3 regions of the Dokdonella ginsengisoli genome follow, and region 3 is predicted to be linked to each of the others. Evidence: riboswitches for the same ligand, from Rfam matches in the RefSeq annotation. Region 3 holds a riboswitch; each other region holds the start of a gene.
What was found. A riboswitch is a leader RNA that binds a small molecule or an ion and turns the genes downstream of it on or off. The one in region 3 is predicted to bind cobalamin.
Positions count from the first base shown of each region.

Region 1 (6,573 bases), on a different contig from region 3:
CGCGGACGGCACGCCGCGCGGCCGCCTGGTGATGATCGGCGACCCCAAGCAGGCGATCTACCGCTTCCGCGGCGGCGACATCGACGCCTACCTCGCGGCGCGCCGCAGCGCCACCGACGCGATGACGCTGGACACCAACTTCCGTTCCTCGCAGGCCCTGGTCGCCGCGCTGAACGCGTTCCACGCGCAGGCGGGCGAGGTGCTCAGCACGAATCCGCAACACGAGATCCGCTACGAGTCGGTGCAGGCGAACGGGCGCGGCGATGCGTACACGATCGACGGCGTCGCCTGCGAGCGGCCGTTGCAGATCCACTTCCTGCGCGAGGGCGACGTGCCGGAGTCGCAGGCCGCACGGCGGGCCGCCGCGCTGGAAGCCTGCGCCAACCAGATCGTCGACCTGCTGTCGGGCGGGCACGCCATCGGCCGGCGCCCGCTGCGGCCCGGCGACGTCGCCGTTCTGCTGCCGAGCCACGGCGACATCGCGGACCTGCGCGCGCGGCTGCAGGCGCGCGACGTTCCGTGCGTGTCTTCCAGCCGCGACGACGTGTTCCGCTCTGCGTGGGCGCGTGAACTGCAGATCGTGCTGCACGCGGCGCTGCATCCGCGCGACGACGGCGCCGTGCGCGCCGCGCTGGCGACCCGGCTCGGCGGGCGCAGCTGGGACGAGCTGCGCGTGCTGAACGCCGATCCCGACGCCTGGCAGCGCGAATCCGCCGTATTCGGCGAGCTGGACGCGACGTGGCGCTCGCGCGGCGTGCTCGCGGCGGTGCGCGCGGTGATCGAGCGCGCCAGCGCGCGCCTGTTCGCGCGCGCCGACCGCGAGCGCGCGCTGACCGACCTGCGCCATCTCGGCGAGCTGTTGCAGGCGCAGAGCGATGCGCTGCCCGGCCGCGACCTGCTGCTGGCCTGGCTGGCCGACCAGCGCGAAGGTCGCGGCGGCGAGGGCGAGGCGGCCGAGGAAAAGCAGCTGCGCATCGAATCCGACGCCGCACGCGTCGCGCTGATGACCTTGCACGCGAGCAAGGGCCTGGAATTCGAGGTGGTCGTGCTGCCGCTGATGTGGGCCAGCAGCGGCCGGCCCGGCGAGATCCCGCTGCTGCACGATCCGGCCAGCGGCCGCCGCGTGATCGCGTTCGGCGACGCGGCGGAGCGCCGCCACGCGCAGGAGGCCCAGGACGAGCGCTTCCGCCTGCTCTACGTCGCGCTGACCCGCGCGCGGCAGGCCTGCCACGTCTACGCCCTGTCTCCGGAGCGTCCGAAGCAGAGGGGCGGCCGCAAGGGCGTCGATCCGGAACGCTCGCCGCTCGATGCGATGCTCGAACGCCTGCTGCGCGACGGCGATCCGTCGGCGCTGCCGCACGTGGCGTGGTCCGAGGCGCCGTGGTCGTGGCCGTGGCGGCACTGGATCGCCACCGAGGCCGCGCCGCCGGCGCCGCGCACGGTGCGCCGCGAGCCCGCCGATGCGCCGTTCGAGTACCGCTACAGCTTTTCCGCGCTGTCGCACGGTGCCTACGCCGGCGCGCTGGAGGAGCGCGCGGCCAGCGACGAGGACAGCGCCGTCGCGCCGGGCGACGATGCGCCGCTGCCGGCCGAAGCCGAGCATCCGCAGCTGGCCTGGCTCGCGCCGGTGGCCGGGCCCGAGTTCGGCAATGCCGTGCACGCGATGTTCGAGCGCCGCCGCATCGGCCAGCCGATGGCGCAGCAGCATGCGCTGATCCGGCGCGCGTTGCGCGACGAGCGCGTGCGCCTGCGCGAGCGCTCGATCGACGAGCTGGTGCCGCATCTGGCCGCGCGCATTCAGGCCGCGCTCGACGCGCCGCTGCTGCCTGCACGCGACCCGGCGCTGACGCTGGGCGGACTGCCGGCGTGGGCGCAGCGCGCCGAGATGGAGTTTGATTTCCTGCTCGACGAGGTGTCGCTGCGCGAGCTGCGCCGCGTCTGCGACTTCGTACCCGGCAGCGCGATGCAGGACCTGCACGGCCTGATGAACGGCAAGATCGACCTGGTGTTCGAGCATGCCGGCCGCTTCCACGTGCTCGACTACAAGACCAACCGCCTCGGCGACGGCAGGCGCCTGTCCGCCTACGCGCCGCAGCGCCTCGAGGCGACGATGACCGACTCCCACTACCGCTTCCAGGCGCTGCTCTATACGGTCGCGGTCGACCGCTACCTGCGCCAGCGCGTGGCGGGCTACCGGCGCGGCGAGCACCTGGGCGAGGCGATCTACCTGTTCGTGCGTGCGGTCGGCATCGCGCCGGAGGCGCCGCGCGCCGGCCTGTGGACGCACCGCTTCGACGAGGCGCTGCTCGACGCCGTCGATCGTCTCTTCGCCGGGCGCGTCGCGGCTGCGCGGGGGACGCCATGAGCGCGTATTCGTTCGTGCGGCTGCCCGGCGAATCGGCGGTCGAGGCCTGGCGTCCGCTCGATCGCGCGCTGTATCGCTGGGTGGTCAGCCACGGCGGCGATGCACTGCTCGCCGCCACGGCGGCCTGGGCGAGCCTGGCCGACGGCAACGGCGATGCCGCGCTGGCGCTGCCCGATGGGCGCCACGGCATGGAGGCGCCGACGCCGGCGCAACTGGTGCAGCTGTGCGCCTCGCCGCTGGTCGCGACGGCGGTGGAGCAGGGCGTCCGTCCGTTCGCGCTCGACGGCGGACGCTTCTACCTCTGGCGCAACCACGCACACGAGGTCGCCGCCGCACGACTCATCCGCGAGCGGCGCTCCGCCGTGTCGACGGCGCCCGGCGCGGTGGAATCCGAGGCCGATCTCGATGCGCTGTTCCATGGCGACCGCAGCGCCGCCGTCGCGCCGCAGCGCGAGGCGGTGCGTCGCGTCGCCGGCCGGCGGCTGTTCGTGCTGACCGGCGGGCCGGGCACCGGCAAGACCACCACCGTGCTGCGCATGCTGCTGATGCTGCAGCGGCAAGCCGCCGCGCCGCTGACCCTGCGCATCGCCGCGCCGACCGGCAAGGCGGCGCAGCGTCTGGTGCAGGCGCTGCGCCTGGGCAAGGCGAGGCTGCGCGACCATCCGGTGGCGCCGCTGCCGGAGGACTGGCGGCCGCTGCTCGACGCGATTCCCGACGGCGAGGCGACCACCGTGCACCGCCTGCTCGGCTACCAGCCGTGGCGCAACGCGTTCCGTCGCGACGCACGCGATCCGATCGCCGCCGACGTGGTCGTCGTCGACGAGGCCTCGATGGTCGATCTGGCGATGCTGCGCAGCCTGCTCGAGGCGGTGCGCCCGCAGGCCACGCTGATCCTCGTCGGTGACGCCGACCAGCTCACCTCGGTGGCCACCGGCTCGGTGCTGCTCGATCTGGTCGCCGCACTGGAAGCCGATCCGCGTGGCGACCTCGTGCGCCTGACGCACAGTTTCCGCGCCGAGCGCCAGCTGGCGGCGGTGAACGAGGCGGTGCGCGCCGGCGATGCCGGTGCGCTGGATGCGGCGCTCGCCGCGTCGGACGGACGGGCCGCGCTGCGCCGCGTGGAGGACGAGCGCGCGCTGCGCGAGCAGGTCGCGCGCTGGGCGCGCGAGCTGGCCGCCGTCGTCGCGTTGCGCCCGGCGTTGCCGGCGCAACGCGACGGCGCGCCGGACGAGGACGCGCTGCGTCGGCGCGCCGAGCTCGTGCGTTCGGCGCTGGACGCGCTCGCCGATCGCCAGCTGCTGTGCGCGCTGCGCGAAACACCGTTCGGCGCGCTCGCGCTCAATGCGCTGCTCGAAGCAAACCTACGCCGCCTTTGGAGCGTCGACGCGCAGGCCGAGTGGTATCCGGGCCGCGCCGTCATCGTCACGCGCAACGACTATGCCGCTGGCCTGTTCAACGGCGACGTCGGTCTGTGCCTGGCCGACGCCGCCGGCAACCTGCGCGTCTGGTTCGAGGGCGCCGAAGGCGAGGGCGACGCCGGGCTGCGCGGCTTCGCGCCGCACGGTCTGCCGGCGCACGAGAGCGCGTTCGCGATCACGATCCACAAGAGCCAGGGCTCGGAGTACCGTCACGCCGCGGTGCTGCTGCCGCCCGATGCCGAACACCGCATCCTGTCGCGGCAGCTGCTCTACACCGGCGTCTCGCGCGCCAAGCAGTCGATCGAGATCTGGACGGCGCCGGCCGCGCTGCAGGCGGCGCTGGCGACCGAGGTGCGCCGCGCCGGCGGCCTGCAGGAGCGCTTGGTCGCGCCGGGCTAAGCCCCACGCGAGGCGCCAGGCCGGTCGCAACGGCGCGAGCCTGCCGGCCGTCGGTCGCGCCCTCGAAGTCAAACGAAAAATCCTGTGTCCGATGGATTGAAGCGGGCGGCCGAATCGAATATCTTGTGCCGGTCGATGGTGTCCAACACAACATCTGGGCCGTCGCCGGGGCCGTAACCCCGGCCGACGAGGGAATCCGGTGCGAATCCGGAACTGCCCCGCAGCGGTGATCGGGAACGAACGACGCGAATCGCACTGAGCCCCCTGGCTTGGGAAGCAGCGTCCAGTAGGCGAGGCGAAAGCCTCGGGCCCGTAAGTCCGAATACCGGCCACGACCGTCGTGCCGCAAGGCACGGCGTTGGCTCGAAGGTCCTCGCGGGAAGGGCCGGCCGGAAGTCGCCGCGCGTCGTCCGTACGGACGCGGCCCCGCTTTCGACCCGCTCGTTCCGCAAGGTTCCTCGTTCGCTCGCGGGAGCGGAGGCCGGCGGATCGCGGGAAGTCTCATTCCGTGCGCCGCCGTGCTCGTCTCCTTGCGGGTTCACCGCTCGTGCAGGAGAACGCCATGACCACGTCCGAACTCGCCACCGAATCCCGCGTCGCGCCGTCCGTCGCGGACAAGCCCGACCAGGGCGGATTCCGCCTGACCGCCCCGCACGCGGGGCCGGCGGCGATGCAGGTGACCAAGCGCTCCGGCGCGAAGGAGCCGGTCGACCTCAACAAGATCGTGCGCGCGGTGTCGCGCTGCTGCGAGGGGCTGGCCGACGTCGATCCGATGCGCGTCGCGCTGAAGACCATCAGCGGCCTCTACGACGGCGCCGGCACGCGCGAGCTCGACGAGCTGTCGATCCGCACCGCCGCCTCGTTCATCGCCGAGGAGCCGGAATACTCCAAGGCCGCCGCGCGCCTGCTCGCCGGCTACATCGACAAGGAAGTGCAGGGGCTGGGCGTGTACTCGTTCTCGCAGTCGATCCGCGTGGGCTTCGACGCCGGCCTGATCAACGAGCGCGTGCTCAACTTCGTCGAGGCGAACGCGCGCAAGCTCAACGACGCGATCGACGCGCACCACACGCTGCGCTTCGAGTACTTCGGCCTGCGCACGCTGTATGACCGCTACCTGCTCAAGCATCCGACGCGGCGCCAGGTCATCGAGACGCCGCAGCATTTCTGGCTGCGCGTCGCCTGCGCGCTGAGCGAGAACGTGGCCGAGGCGATCGAGCTGTACCAGCAGTTCGGCGCGCTCGACTACGTGCCCAGCTCGCCGACCCTGTTCAACGCCGGCACGCGCCACGAGCAGCTGTCGAGCTGTTTCCTGCTCGACTCGCCCGAGGATTCGCTGGAGGCGATCTACGACAAGTACCGCGACGTCGCGCTGCTGTCGAAGTTCTCCGGCGGCATCGGTCTGGCCTGGCATCGCGTGCGTTCGGAGGGCTCGCTGATCCGCTCGACCAACGGCCTCAGCAACGGCATCGTGCCGTGGCTGAAGACGCTCGATTCCTCGGTCGCCGCGGTCAATCAGGGCGGCAAGCGCAAGGGCGCGGCCTGCGTGTACCTGGAGCCGTGGCATGCGGACATCGAGTCCTTCCTCGAGCTGCGCGAGAACACCGGCGACGATGCGCGCCGCACGCATCACCTGAATCTGGCGAACTGGGTGCCGGACCTGTTCATGCGCCGCGTCGACGAGAACGGCGCGTGGTCGCTGTTCGACCCGAGCGAGGTGCCGGAGCTGCCGGACCTGTGGGGCGCCGCGTTCGAGCAGGCCTACGTGCAGGCCGAGGCACGCGGGCTGGCCAGGAAGACCGTGCAGGCGCGCGACCTGTACGCGCGCATGATGCGCACGCTGGCGCAGACCGGCAACGGCTGGATGACCTTCAAGGACGCCTGCAACCGCGCCTGCAACCAGACCGCGCGCGGCGAGAACACCGTGCACCTGTCGAACCTGTGCACGGAGATCGTCGAGGTCACCGGCGCCGGCGAGACGGCCGTGTGCAACCTCGGCTCGATCAACCTCGCCCAGCACCACGACGGCGTCGCGTTCGATTTCGACAAGCTCGCGCACACGGTGCAGGTCGCCGTGCGCCAGCTCGACCGGGTGATCGATCTGAATTTCTATCCGATCGCCACGGCGCGCGCGTCGAACCTGCGCTGGCGCCCGGTCGGCCTCGGCCTGATGGGGCTGCAGGACCTGTTCTTCGCGCTGCGCCTGCCGTTCGACGGCGATGCCGCGCGCGAGCTGTCGGCGCGCATCTCCGAGGAGATCTACTACTGGGCGCTGCGCACCTCGCTGGAGCTGGCGCGCGAGAAGGGCGCGCATCCGGCCTTCGCCGAAACGCGCGCGGCGCAGGGTGAGCTGCAGTTCGAGGCCTGGAACGTGGTGCCGCGCGACGGCGCGCG
Region 1 is NZ_JBHSHD010000010.1:716,321-722,893, forward strand. Features, by position in the region: gene ACFO6Q_RS15365 (UvrD-helicase domain-containing protein) at 1-2,365, shown strand, start outside; gene recD (exodeoxyribonuclease V subunit alpha) at 2,362-4,182, shown strand; cobalamin riboswitch at 4,302-4,529, shown strand; gene ACFO6Q_RS15375 (ribonucleoside-diphosphate reductase subunit alpha) at 4,853-6,573, shown strand, end outside.
Region 1: linked by a shared signal. The riboswitch ahead of ACFO6Q_RS15375 (ribonucleoside-diphosphate reductase subunit alpha) and the one ahead of ACFO6Q_RS16620 (TonB-dependent receptor domain-containing protein) in region 3 are both predicted to bind cobalamin.

Region 2 (6,573 bases), on a different contig from region 3:
CGGAACCGCAGCGCCGCTGACCGACGACCGCACGCAGGGCGGCTATTCCTACGCCTACCGCGTGCGCGGCGTGCAGGGCGACGTCGAAGGCGAGCTGTCGGAAAGCTGCGTCGCCGTGGTCTCGCAGGACGCCTGCACGCGCCTGCCAGGCTTCGACACGCACTCGCTGCTCGCCGACGGCGCGAACGCGAGCTGCAGCGTCGATCTGGCGTGGGCGACGGCAGCCTCGCAATGCCCGACCACCTCGACCATCACCTACACGGTGCTGCGCGACACCGACCCGTACTTCAGCGCGCCGACGACCCTCGCCGACGACCTCGCCACGCCGGCATTCACCGACACCGGCGTCGGGAACGGCACGCCGTACTTCTATCGCGTGTTCGCCAACGACTCGCTCGGCAACGCCAGCCCGGTGTCGGACACGCTCGGCGTGACGCCGACCGGCGCCGACGGCCCCGATCCGAACGCCTACCTCGACGACGCCGACACGCACGTCTACGCCACGCTCCAGTCGCCGTGGCAGATCACCAATACCGAGGCGAGCGCGGGCACGCTGAGCTATCACAACGCCCGCGACGGCGGCGTGTATCCGTCCAGCACCTGCGCCAGCCTGGAGACGCCGCCGCTGCGGCTGCCGGCCGGAGCCAGCCTCGGCTACCAGGCGCGCTACGACCTCGAGCACGAATGGGACGGCGTGGTCACCGAGATCTCGACCGACGACGGCGCGACCTGGACCGACCTGCCGCCGGACGGCGGCTATCCGAGCACGTTCGACCAGACGCAGGGAACCACCCACGCCGACGCGCCGGCCAATGCCTGCGGCTACGCCTACACGCACGGCGCGTTCAACGGCGTCAGCACCAGCGCCGACCCGGCCGATCCGGACAACGGCGAAGCGACGCCGGTGTTCCTCGGCTTCGGCTCGGATCTGGCCGCCTACGCCGGACAGACCGTACGCATCCGCTGGCGCTTCTCGTCGGACAGCGGCTCGGAATTCACCGGCTTCTGGCTCGACGAGGTACGCATCGGCGGCGGCGCCGCCGCCGACCTGATCTTCGCCGACGGCTTCGAACAGGGCGGCGGCGGCGCCATGTGCCACTGACCCGACGCATCGTGCCGGCGTCCGCACGGGACGCCGGCACCGCCTCATCTTCCGTCCGACACGTTTCCGCACGATCATCGGGGCGACCCGATCCCTTCGCGCGGAGCCGCCATGAACGACCTGTCACCCGCTTCCTCGCCCGCGGGCGGAATCCGCGCCGGCGCGAGCACCCTGCTCGAGCAGGCACAGACGCTCGGCGCGATCCGCGTCGCCGTGGTGCATCCGTGCGACGAAACCAGCCTCGGCGCCGTGCTCGAGGCGCGTGCCGCCGGCCTGGTCGATCCGCTGCTGGTGGCGCCGCGCGAGCGGATCGAAGCCGTCGCGCGGCAGGCCGGCTTCGATCTCGACGGCATCGCGATCGAGCACGTGCCGCACAGCCACGCCGCGGCCGAGCGCGCGGCGGCGCTGGCCGCCTCGGGCCGCGTCGAGGCCCTGATGAAGGGCAGCCTGCACACCGACGAACTGATGAGCGCCGTGCTCGCCCGCGAAGCCGGCCTGCGTACCGCGCGGCGCGTCTCGCACTGCTATCTGATGCAGACTCCGGCCTATCCGCGCCCGTTCATCATCACCGACGCGGCGATCAACATCGCGCCGACGCTGGAGGAGAAGGCCGACATCGTGTGCAACGCGATCGACCTCGCGCGCATCATCGGCGTGGACACGCCGCGCGTGGCGATCCTCGCCGCGGTGGAGACGGTCAATCCGCGCATGCAGGCCACGCTCGACGCGGCGGCGCTGTGCAAGATGGCCGACCGCCGCCAGATCGAAGGCGGCGTGCTCGACGGCCCGCTCGCGTTCGACAACGCGGTCTCGGCCGACGCCGCGCGCATCAAGGGCATCTCCTCGGAAGTGGCCGGGCGCGCCGACGTGCTGGTGGTTCCGGACCTGGAAAGCGGCAACATGCTGGCCAAGCAGCTCGAATACCTCGGCGGCGCCGCCAGCGCCGGCATCGTGATGGGCGCGCGCGTGCCGGTGATCCTGACCAGCCGCGCGGACCCGGGCGAAACGCGCGTGGCCTCCTGCGCCGTCGCCGTGCTGGTGGCCAACCGCTACCGCGCGGTGAAGCCGTGAGCGAACGCATCCTGGTCCTCAACTGCGGTTCCTCCAGCATCAAGTTCGCGCTGTTCGACACCGCCGAGCCGCTGCCGCGCACGCCGGCCTGGAACGGCAAGGTCAACGGCATCGGCAGCGACCGGCCCACCCTGGACGAACGCGGCGAGCCGCGGCGATCGGTGCCACTCGACACCGCGCAGCCGTACCACGCCGCGCTGGCGCTGATCCGCGAGCGCGTGCAGGCGCGCCTCGACGGCGCGCAGCTCGTCGCCGTCGCGCATCGCGTCGTGCACGGCGGTGCGAAGTACTTCGAGCCGGTCCGCGTCGACGCCGCCGTGCTGGCGGACCTGCGCGACTACATTCCGCTCGCGCCGCTGCACCAGCCGTTCGCGCTCGACGCGATCGGTGCGCTGCTGCAGGCGCGGCCGGACCTGCCGCAGATCGCCTGCTTCGACACTGCCTTCCACCACACGCTGCCGGACGTGGAGAAACTGCTTCCGCTGCCGTACGACGCCTGGCAGCGCGGCCTGCGCCGCTACGGCTTCCACGGCCTGTCGTACGAATACCTGTCGATCGCGCTGGCCGAACGCTACGGCGATGGCGCGCGCGGCCGCACGATCTGCGCGCACCTGGGCAGCGGCGCCAGCCTGTGCGCGATGCGCGAGCTGCGCAGCGTCGCCACCACGATGGGCTTCTCCGCGCTCGACGGCCTGATGATGGGCACGCGCTGCGGTTCGCTCGATCCGGGCGCCCTGCTCTACCTGATGCAGATCGAGCGGCTCGGCGTCGACGAGGTCGCCGACCTGCTCTACCACCGCTCCGGCCTGCTCGGCGTCTCCGGCGTGTCGTCCGACCCGCAGGTGCTGCTGCCGCGCGAAGCCGGCGACGAACGCGTGCAGCTGGCGCTGGCCCTGTACGTGCGGCGCATCGTGCGCGAGATCGGCGCGCTCGCCGCCGTGCTCGGCGGCCTCGACCTGCTGGTGTTCACCGCCGGCATCGGCGAACACAACGCGATCCTGCGCGAGCGCATCGGCCGCGAACTCGGCTGGCTCGGCGTCGCGATCGACGAGGAAAGCAACGCGCGCCATGCGCCGGTGATCTCGGCAGCCACCAGCCGCGTCACCGTCGCCGTCGAGCCGACCAACGAGGAATGGATCGCCGCGCGCCACGCCCTGGCGCTGGTCGCGCACACCTGAAGCTTGACGCCGCGAGGCACGCCGGCTACGGTGCGCCCGCCGACGGTTTCATCCCTCTATCCGTATAGAAGGATGAATTAATAGGGAAGCCGGTACGGTCCTCGCGACCAACTCCGGCGCTGCCCCGCAGCGGTGTGTGGAAACGACCTTCGCCAATAGCACTGGTTCTGCGCGACCTGGAAAACCGCCCGCACGGCGGTTTTCCGCGAGTCGGACCGGGAAGCGGCGAACACTAGGCGGAACCCGCGAGCGTTCCTCGTCCACGAGCCCGAAGACCTGCCCCGGCCCGGGAGAAATCCCGGTCTGACCTGGAGCTTCCGTGGGGAAGCGCCGGAGCGCACGCGCGGCCCGCCCGCGCGCGCCTTCCCGCGCCCGCGCCACGTCGTTCCGGATCGCCCGAGGGGGCGAAGGTCGCTGGCGTGGCGGTGCGTCCCTTCGCGGGAGGCGGCGGCGCGCGGTTCCTTCGTTCCTCACTGCCCATCACGCATGAGGAAACGCATCCAATGACTCTCGTTACGAATCTCGGCTTCCCGCGCATCGGCGCGAAACGCGAACTGAAGTCCGCGCTGGAAGGCTACTGGCGCGGCGAACTCGACGCCCGGCAACTGCAGGAGACCGCCGCGCAGCTGCGGCATGCCCACTGGCGCCTGCAGCGCGAAGCCGGCGCGGACGTCGTGCCGTGCAACGACTTCTCGCTCTACGACCACGTGCTCGACACCGCCTTCCTGCTCGATGCGATCCCGGACCGCTACCGCGCGCTGGCCGATCGCGATCCGCTCGCCGGCTATTTCGCGCTGGCCCGCGGGGTGCAGACCGGCGGATTCGACCTGCCCGCGCTGGAAATGACCAAGTGGTTCGACACCAACTACCACTACCTCGTGCCCGAGCTGCACGCAGGACAGTCGTTCCGCCTGCGCGGCGACAAGCCGCTGGCCGAATACGTCGAAGCGCGGCAGCTCGGCCTCGACGCACGGCCGGTCCTGCTCGGGCCGGTGAGCTTCCTGCTGCTCTCCAAGACCACCGACGGCAGCGACCGCCTGCAGCTGCTCGATCGCCTGCTGCCGGTCTACGCCGAGCTGCTGCAGCGCCTGCACGCCGCCGGCGCGACCTGGGTGCAGATCGACGAGCCCTGCCTGGTGCTCGACCAGGACGCCGACGACCACGCCGCCTACCGCCGCGCCTATGCCGCGCTTGCCGCCGCGCAGGGCCCGAAGCTGATGCTGGCGACGTACTTCGGCGCGCTCGGCGACAACCTGGCGCTGGCGATGGAACTGCCGGTCGACGGCCTGCACGTCGACCTGGTCCGCGCGGCGCCGCAGATCGACGCCGTGCTCGATGCCCTGCCCGCCGGACGCACGCTCTCGATCGGCGTGGTCGACGGGCGCAACATCTGGCGCGCCGACCTCGATGCGGCGCTCGACCTCGTGCGCCGCGTCGCCGCGCGCATCGGCGCGCAGCGGCTGCAGCTCGCGCCGTCGTGCTCGCTGCTGCACGTGCCGGTCGACACCCGGCTGGAGACCGAACTGCCGGCGAACATGGTCGCCTGGCTCGCCTTCGCGCGGCAGAAGATCGACGAGCTGCGCGTGCTGGCCGACGCCGCCAACGGCGCGTTCTACACCGCCTCGACGCTCGAACTGGCGCGCGAGCGGCGCGAATCGCGGCGCACCTCGCCGAAGGTGCACCGGCCGCAGGTCGCGCGCCGCCTCGATGCGCTGGATGAGGTGCAGGTGGCGCGCCGCTCGCCGTACGCCGAACGACGCCGCGTGCAGCACGAACGCATGCGCCTGCCGGCGTTCCCGACCACGACGATCGGCTCGTTTCCGCAGACGCGCGAGGTGCGCCAGGCGCGCGCCCGGCATCGCGGCGGCAAGCTGTCCGACGCCGACTACGACGCGTTCCTGGCCGCGGAAACCGAGCGCTGCGTGCGTATGCAGGAGGAGATCGGCCTCGACGTGCTGGTGCACGGCGAATTCGAGCGCAACGACATGGTCGAGTATTTCGGCGAACGGCTCGACGGCTTCGCCTTCACGCACAACGGCTGGGTGCAGAGCTACGGCTCGCGCTGCGTCAAGCCGCCGGTCATCTACGGCGACGTGCAGCGGCCGGCGCCGATGACGGTGCGCTGGTCGCAGTACGCGCAGTCGCTGACCGAGCGGCCGATGAAGGGCATGCTGACCGGACCGGTGACCATGCTGCAGTGGTCGTTCGTACGCGACGACCAGCCGCGTGCGACCACCTGCCGGCAGATCGCGCTGGCGCTGCGCGACGAGGTGCTCGACCTGGAACAGGCCGGCATCCGCACGATCCAGATCGACGAACCGGCGCTGCGCGAGGGCCTGCCGCTGCGGCGCGCCGACTGGCCTGCGTACCTGGAATGGGCGGTGGACTGCTTCCGCATCAGCGCCTCCGGCGTCGCCGACGACACGCAGATCCACACCCACATGTGCTACTCGCAGTTCAACGACATCATCGACGCGGTGGCGGCGATGGACGCCGACGTGATCTCGATCGAGACCTCGCGCTCGCGCATGGAGCTGCTCGATGCCTTCGTGCGCTTCCGCTACCCGAACGAGATCGGCCCCGGCGTCTACGACATCCATTCGCCGCGCCTGCCGTCGGTGGAGGAGATGACCGCGTTGCTGCGCAAGGCCGTCGCGGTGCTCGACGCCGGCCAGATCTGGGTCAACCCGGACTGCGGCCTGAAGACGCGCGGCTGGCCGGAGACGCGCGCGGCGTTGCAGGCGATGGTCGAGGCGGCGCGCCGGCTGCGCGCGGCGTCGGCGCAGGCGGCCTGAGGTCCGGCGCATCGCCGCGCCCGCGCGCGGCGATGCGCTTGCGGCGGTTGCATCCGTTCCTGATCATTCGGATTTCGAATAGGCCTTATCAATCCATTTCATTGGGAAATGGTCGGTCCGGGCGCTAGGCTGGAAATCCGATTCTCCGCGGGCGATCGTCGTGCCGGCCACGGCGACCGCCCACCAGGACCCTGCGATGACCGACCGCCTCTTCGCCAACGCCGTGGACATCCACGGCCATCCGCTGCGCCTGGCCGTCCGCGACGGACGCTTCGTCGAGGCCGGCGTCCAGCCCGCCGCGGCCGAGGTCGTCGATCTGCGCGGCGCGCTGGTGCTGCCGGGCTTCGTCGACGGCCACATCCATCTCGACAAGAGTTTCGTCGGCGACGTCTGGCGGCCGCACGTGCCCGCCGCCACCCTGCGCGAA
Region 2 is NZ_JBHSHD010000010.1:849,980-856,552, forward strand. Features, by position in the region: gene ACFO6Q_RS15875 (S8 family serine peptidase) at 1-1,102, shown strand, start outside; gene ACFO6Q_RS15880 (bifunctional enoyl-CoA hydratase/phosphate acetyltransferase) at 1,214-2,173, shown strand; gene ACFO6Q_RS15885 (acetate/propionate family kinase) at 2,170-3,351, shown strand; cobalamin riboswitch at 3,377-3,649, shown strand; gene metE (5-methyltetrahydropteroyltriglutamate--homocysteine S-methyltransferase) at 3,855-6,146, shown strand; gene ACFO6Q_RS15895 (amidohydrolase family protein) at 6,343-6,573, shown strand, end outside.
Region 2: linked by a shared signal. The riboswitch ahead of metE (5-methyltetrahydropteroyltriglutamate--homocysteine S-methyltransferase) and the one ahead of ACFO6Q_RS16620 (TonB-dependent receptor domain-containing protein) in region 3 are both predicted to bind cobalamin.

Region 3 (6,573 bases):
GCGCGCGACGTCGCAATTCTTCGCCCTGATCAAGGGCGAGCTGCACGCGCGCATGCTGTGCGGCTGCTCGCAGCCGATGACGCCGGAGGATGTGGACGCCCACGTGCGGGCGACGGTCGAGTTCTTCCTGCGCGCCTACGCGCCGTGCGCGGAGCGCGCGGCGATGATCAAGCCGGTCGCCTGACGGCCGCGGCGGTCCTCAGGGGGCCGCCGAAAGCCCCAGCCATTTCCGCAGGACGCCCGCTTCGGCCTCGCCGAGGTCGATGAAGCGGAACCCCGCCCAGTAGCGGCCGGGGCGGTGCGTCGGATCGCTCCAGAGCTCGTGCACGCCGACCTCGATCGGCTGCAGCCGGCCGTGTTCGTCTGGCAGCTGGAACGAGAACTGGTACAGCGCGTCGTCCGTGATCGCGACGTCCGCCAGCAGCATCATGCCCTCCAGCGAGAGATTGCCGATCTGGCCGACGACCAGGCCGGTCATCGCGTCGATCACCTGCAGCGGAGCGGCCGGGCGCTTGCGCGGAAGCCGACGTTTCTCGATCACGATGCCTCCTGTTGCGACAGCGCCTCGACGATGGCCTTCCAGGCGCGGTCGATCAGCGAAGACTGCGGCGGCACCTCGATGCGCACCTGGCCGCGCACGATGTCGCGCGCCAGCTGGTCGAGCGTGCGGTCGTCGCAGCGCGCGCCGCGCTGGTTGACGAACAGGCAGCGCCGCGTGACGGTGGAGAACCAGGCGAGCTTGCGCCGCACCGAGGCGCCCTGCTGGTTCAGCGTGAAGACGAACCAGGTACCGAACGGGACTTCGCGCAGGCGTTCGAGCGTCGCCGTCTCGACCGCATTCAGCGGGATCGGCTGCGGCTTCACGGCAGCTTCGACGGGCGCGATCTGTTCGCCGAAACGCGCCTTCACCGGCGCGGTGTCGTCGGCGGGCTGCGGTTGCGGCGGCGTCCCGGCCGCGCCCTCGATTGCGCGATCGAGGCCGGCGATCAGGCGTGCGGTGTCGTCGGCGTGCACGCCGACCTCGCCGAGGCCGGCTTCCAGCTCCTGCCGGATCGCGGCGTCCAGCGCCGCCGGTCCGCCGCTGCGGACCAGGGCCGAGGCGACGGCGAGCCGGCGCCGGAATTCCGCGCTGCTGCTGCCGTGGCGCAGTGCGCTGAGCGCGAGGGCGTCTGTCCAGGCCTGGTCCAGCAGATTGCGTACCGCGTCTGTCGGTGAGCCGTCGCGCAGCGCCTGCGCGATCGCGCCGCGCGCCGTGGCGCGTGCGACCTCGAGCTTCTCGCGGCCGCGGGCGGCGTCGACCTGGCGGCGCTCGAACACCTCCGCGCGCCGCGCCAGCAGCTGCATGTGCCGGCCGAGGTCGGAGAGCAGATTCTCGAACAGCGTCAGGTCGCCGTCGTAGTCGGCGCTGACGCTGTCGACGACGAGGCGCATCTTGGCGGACAGGTCCGGGTCGGAATCGCTTTCGTCGATCCAGCGCTCGCCGGTCTCGGCGATCGTGTTCAGCAGTTCGCGCGCGGGGTGCGAGCGGCGGGTGAAGAAGCTGCGATCGCCGAGCGCGACGCGCAGCACCGGCACGTGCAGTCGGTTCAGCAGCGCGCGTGCGCCGCTGTTCGCGCGCAGGTTCGCGCCGATGTACTCGAACAGCAGGCCGACCAGCTCGATCGTGTCGACGTCGTCGTCGACCAGACGCAGCGCGCTGCCGTGCGGGCCGGCCTTGCGCAGGCGGTCGAACAGCTCGCGCTTGAACTGCGCGGTGTCGTGGGGCGGTTCGTCGCCGCGCGCTTCGAAAGGCGCGGACTGCTCCCGCTGCAATGCGCCGAGCAGGCTCTGCAGGTCGTCGCGGCTGGCCGGCGTGGCCGAGGGCGTCGCGGCCTGCGCCGGGCCGTCGCCGCGGCGGCGGCGCGTGGCGAGCAGCCGGTAAAGCGTATCGAAGAGGCCGGCATCGTCCGCATGCGCCGGCTCCGGCGCTGGCGTTCCGGCGGATGGCGGTTGCGTCGGCGGCGGCATCTCCGCCGAAGGCGTCGACGCGGCAGGGCGCGGGCGCGTGGCGCTCCAGTGCAGATGCGGCAGGATGCCTCGCGCCGCGAGCTGCGCGTTGATCGTCTCGTAGAAGCGCCCGAGCGTCGCCATCGCCGTGCGATCGAAGATGCGGCAGGCATGCACGCGCCTTTCGACGCCGAAGTCCAGATCGCCGAGCGCGTGACGGAATGCCTCCACCAGTCGCGCCGGCCCCAGCGGCAGCACTTCGTAGGGCAGCGCCGGGGTCGCGCCGAGCACGCCCAACCGGTGCGCGATCGCGTACAGCGCCTGGCTGTTGCGGATCTCCGACTTGCCGGCGATCTCGCGCAGGGCCAGGTCTTCCTCGAGCACCGAAGGATCGACCAGTTCGAGCGCGGGCGTGGGGAGCGGAGCGGGTGCCTGCGGAGGCGCACCGCTGCGCAGCCGCGCCAGAGTCGATTCGGCGTGCTGCAGGAAACGCGGCACGAGGTCGGTGCGCTTGCGCCTCAGCTCGCCCAGGCTTTCGAACAGGGTCTGTTGCTGCGCGTTGCTGGCGGCGCGCTCGGCCAGCTTGAACAGCGCGCGATCGATCTCGTCCAGGGCCTGCGGCAGAGCGGCTCCGAAATGCGCGCAGGCGGTGCGCAGCAGATCGTCGAGCGCCGCGCGTACCCGCGGCGGCAGGTCGGTTCGCTGGGACAGCGAAGCAAGCGTTGCGCCGTAGTCGCGAATCGTCCTTCTCCCTGCGGCGACGCACGGGCGGGCGCCGCCGGACGAGATCCTCGTTTACGCCGGGCACGCATCGCGCGGCCCAGCGCCCCCTGCGTCCGGGCGGAGGCCGTCCGGACGGGGGCTATTCTGGCACGCCGCCGCGTCCTGCGGCGGCCGTGTCACATCACGTCACATCAACGCGACGGCTGCCAGATCACCTCGAGGAAGCCGGAGCGCCCGGTCGTGTTGTAGCCACGCACCAGTTCGTAGTCGCGATCGGTCAGGTTCTCGACGCGGGCGGCAAGGCTCCAGTCCGGGCTGAGGGTGAAGCCGGCGCGCAGGTTGAGCAGCGTGTAGGAGGCCAGGTCGACGGTTCCGCTGCCGCCGACGTCGTCGCGGCGCCCGGCGTAGACGATCTCCGCGCCGGCGCGCCAGCGTTCGCCGAACGAGCGCTCGATCACGCCGGTGACCTTCTGCTTCGGCCGCCGCAGCAGCGGCTGGTCGGTGTCGCCGTTGCGCGCGTCCATCCAGGTGTAGTTGGCGCGCAGCGACCAGGCGTCGAGCTTGAGCTGGTACTCGAACTCGGCGCCGTCGATCTCGGCCTTGGCGATGTTCTCGGCGCGGTTCTGCGGACCGGTGAAGCTGATCAGGTCCTTGACCCGCGCGGTGTACAGGTTGGCCTTGAAGCGCTGGTTCGCGTCGGGCGCGAACTCGACGCCGACCTCGGCGCTGCGCGAGCGCTCCGGGTCGAGGTCCGGATTGCCGGCGAAGTAGCCGCCGTAGCCGGGATGGAACAGCTCGTTCATGGTCGGCGCGCGGAAGCCGCGGCCGACGTTGGCGTAGGCGCGCAGCAGCGGGCTGAAGCGCCAGCCCAGCGCCAGCGAGCCGGTGGTGGCGCCGCCGAAATCGCCGTTGTCGTCGTGGCGCAGCGCGATCTCGGTGTCGAGTGCGCCGAAGTCGCCGCGCCAGCCGCCGAACGCGGCGCGGTTGTCGCGTTCGCGTTCGTAGACGGTGGTGCCGCTGAAGGTGTCGCGCGTCTCGCCCTTCTCGCGCACGAAATCCACGCCGGCGACCAGGCGCTGGTGTTCGTCCAGGCGGAACTCGTTCTGCCACAGCAGGCTGTTGCGGCGCGTGCGGTGCAGCGTGGTGAACGCCGGGGTTTCCAGATCCTCGCGCGAGTTGCCGAAGGCCAGGCGATGGTTCCAGTTCTCGCCGAGCGCGCCCTCGAGGTTGACGCCGCCGGACTGCTCGATGACGTCCGAGTAGCCCTGGTCGAACTGCACTTCGGCCTGGCTGCGGTACAGCGAGGCCGACAGCACCTGGCTGCCGAATGCGTGCGCGGCGCGGCCGGTGAAGTTCTTGTTGCGGTAGCTGTCGTCGTCGGGGTTGAAGATGCAGAACGGGTCGTCCGGCCCGTTGCAGATGCGGCGGTTGGTCGCCGAGAAGCCGCCGACGTGGCGCGCGCCGACCTGCACGCTGTAGCCGTCCGTGCCGTTCCAGTGGCCGATGCCGGCGCTGCCGTCGGCGTCGCCGTAGCTGCCGTAGCCGAGCGCCACGCGCGGACCTTCCAGCTTGCGCGTGAAGATCTGGATCACGCCGCCGATCGCGTCGGAACCCCAGTAGCTGGCGCGTGGACCGCGCACGATCTCGATGCGCTCGACTGTGTCGAGCGGCAGCTGCTCGAACGCGAATGCGCCGGTGTTCTGCGAGGACACGCGCACGCCGTCGATCAGTACCAGCACCTGGTTGGAGTTGGTGCCGCGCAGGAACAGCGAGGTCTGCTGGCCGGCGCCACCGGTGCGGTACAGGTCGACGCCGGCTTCGAGGCGGAGCAGATCGATCGCGTCGCGTGCGACGCTGGCGTCGATGTCCTCGCGCGTGATGACGCTGACGTCGGCCAGGGCCGAATCGACCGTCTCGGCGACGCGCGAAGCGGTCACCTGCACGGTCGGCTGCAGTTGTTCCTCGTCGGCGCTGGCGTTTGCGCAGAGTGCGCCGGAAAGCGCGATGAAAAGCATGGAACGGCGAAGCATGATGGGTTTCCTCCTGTCGCACACCCGCGTGGCCAGGCTGTGGAGGAGGAACGCGCACGACGACGGACGCCCGTGCCCGTCCGTTGCCCGCCGCAACGCCTGGAGCTGATCGTCGTCGCGCCGGCGGGAGTTGCCCGGGCACGAACGACGAGAGCGCAGGCCGGTCTCCGGGCTCGCGAGCGACGCGTCGGAAGAGTCTGCGACCGGGGTCGCGGAGCCTTCCGGCGCGTCGACTCGATCGCCTTCCCGCCGCGGATGCGGCAGTGGCATTGGATCGAGTCGGACTCGCCTACCGTTGCGGGGGCAGCGTGGGCATCGACGGCGGGAGCGGATCGCTCCCTGTTTCCGCGATCGGGAACGATCGCCGGAAACCCATCTCACCCACTTCCCGTTTCACCCCGGCGCGATGGTCCGCGGCGGGGCACCTGCGGCGGCGCGCAGTGTAGTCGCCGCCCCGGTGCGGTTCAATCGCGATCGGTGCGCAGGTCCACGCCGAGCAGCTCGCCGTCCTCGTCCACGCGCACGGCGATCTCGATCGGCCGGCAGCACACCGCGCAGTCCTCGACGTAGCTCTGCGAACCCGCCGAGAGGTCGACCTGCGTGGCGTAGCGCTCGCCGCAGTAGGGGCAGTCGATGGTGATCGTCTCGAGCATCAGGTCGCTCCGAGAAAGAGTTGAAGCAGATCGTTGAGCAAGCGCCGGCCGTCGGCGGTCGGCTGCAGGCGGGTGTCGTCGTCGACCAGCCAGCCGCGCCGGCGCGCCCGTTCGAGCGGGGCGGCGATCGCGGTCAGCGGCAGGCCGGTCCGCGCCTCGAACAGGTCGGCGTCGACGCCGACATTCAGGCGCAGCGCGTTCAGCATGAACTCGAACGGCCGCTCCGCAGCCGGTACCGGATTCGCGCCGCCGAATGCCTCGCCGCGTGCAGCGCGCTCGAGATAGCTGCGCGGCAGTTTCAGCTTGGTCGTGCGCACGATCGAGTCCGCGCGCGCGTCGCCGAGCTTGCCGTGCGCGCCGGCGCCGATGCCGAGATAGTCGCCGAAGCGCCAGTAGTTGAGGTTGTGCGCGCATGCGCGCCCCTCTCGCGCGTACGCCGACACCTCGTACTGCGCGTAGCCGGCGGCGGCGAGCCGCGCCTGACAGGCTTCCTGCATGTCCCATGCGCTGTCCTCGTCGGGCAGCGGCGGCGGCTTCGCCGCGAACAGCGTGTTGGGTTCGAGCGTGAGCTGGTAGTGCGAGACGTGCGCCGGCCGCAACGCGATTGCGTGTTCGACGTCGGCGATCGCGCCGTCCGGCGTCTGCTCCGGCAGCGCGTACATCAGGTCGAGATTGAGATTGGTCAGGCCCGAGTCCTGCGCCAGCTTCACGGCGCGCTCGGCCTCTGCGGCGGAATGGATGCGGCCGAGCCGGCGCAGCTTGTCGTCGTCGAAGCTCTGTACGCCGAAGCTGATGCGGTTGACCCCGGCGCTCAGGTATTCGTCGAAGCGGCCGTGCTCGACGGTGCCGGGATTGGTCTCGAGCGTGATCTCGGCGTCGCGCGGCAGCGTGATGCGCGCGGCGACGCCGTCGAGGATGCGCGCGATCGCCTGCGGCGCGAACAGGCTCGGCGTTCCGCCGCCGAAGAACACGCTGTGCAGCGGCCGGGCGCCGATCGCCGCCGCATGCTCGCGCAGGTCGCGATCCAGATCGGCCAGCAGCGCCTCGACGTAGGCGTCGACCGGCAGCGCGCCGCCGCGCTCGTGCGAATTGAAATCGCAGTACGGGCATTTGCGCACGCACCACGGGATGTGCACGTACAGCGACAGCGGCGGCGGAATCATCGGCATGGCGGGACGGCG
Region 3 is NZ_JBHSHD010000012.1:12,421-18,993, reverse strand. Features, by position in the region: gene ACFO6Q_RS16635 (TetR/AcrR family transcriptional regulator) at 1-184, shown strand, start outside; gene ACFO6Q_RS16630 (PilZ domain-containing protein) at 200-541, opposite strand; gene ACFO6Q_RS16625 (DUF1631 domain-containing protein) at 538-2,679, opposite strand; gene ACFO6Q_RS16620 (TonB-dependent receptor domain-containing protein) at 2,901-4,739, opposite strand; cobalamin riboswitch at 4,881-5,183, opposite strand; gene ACFO6Q_RS16615 (CPXCG motif-containing cysteine-rich protein) at 5,204-5,392, opposite strand; gene hemW (radical SAM family heme chaperone HemW) at 5,392-6,561, opposite strand.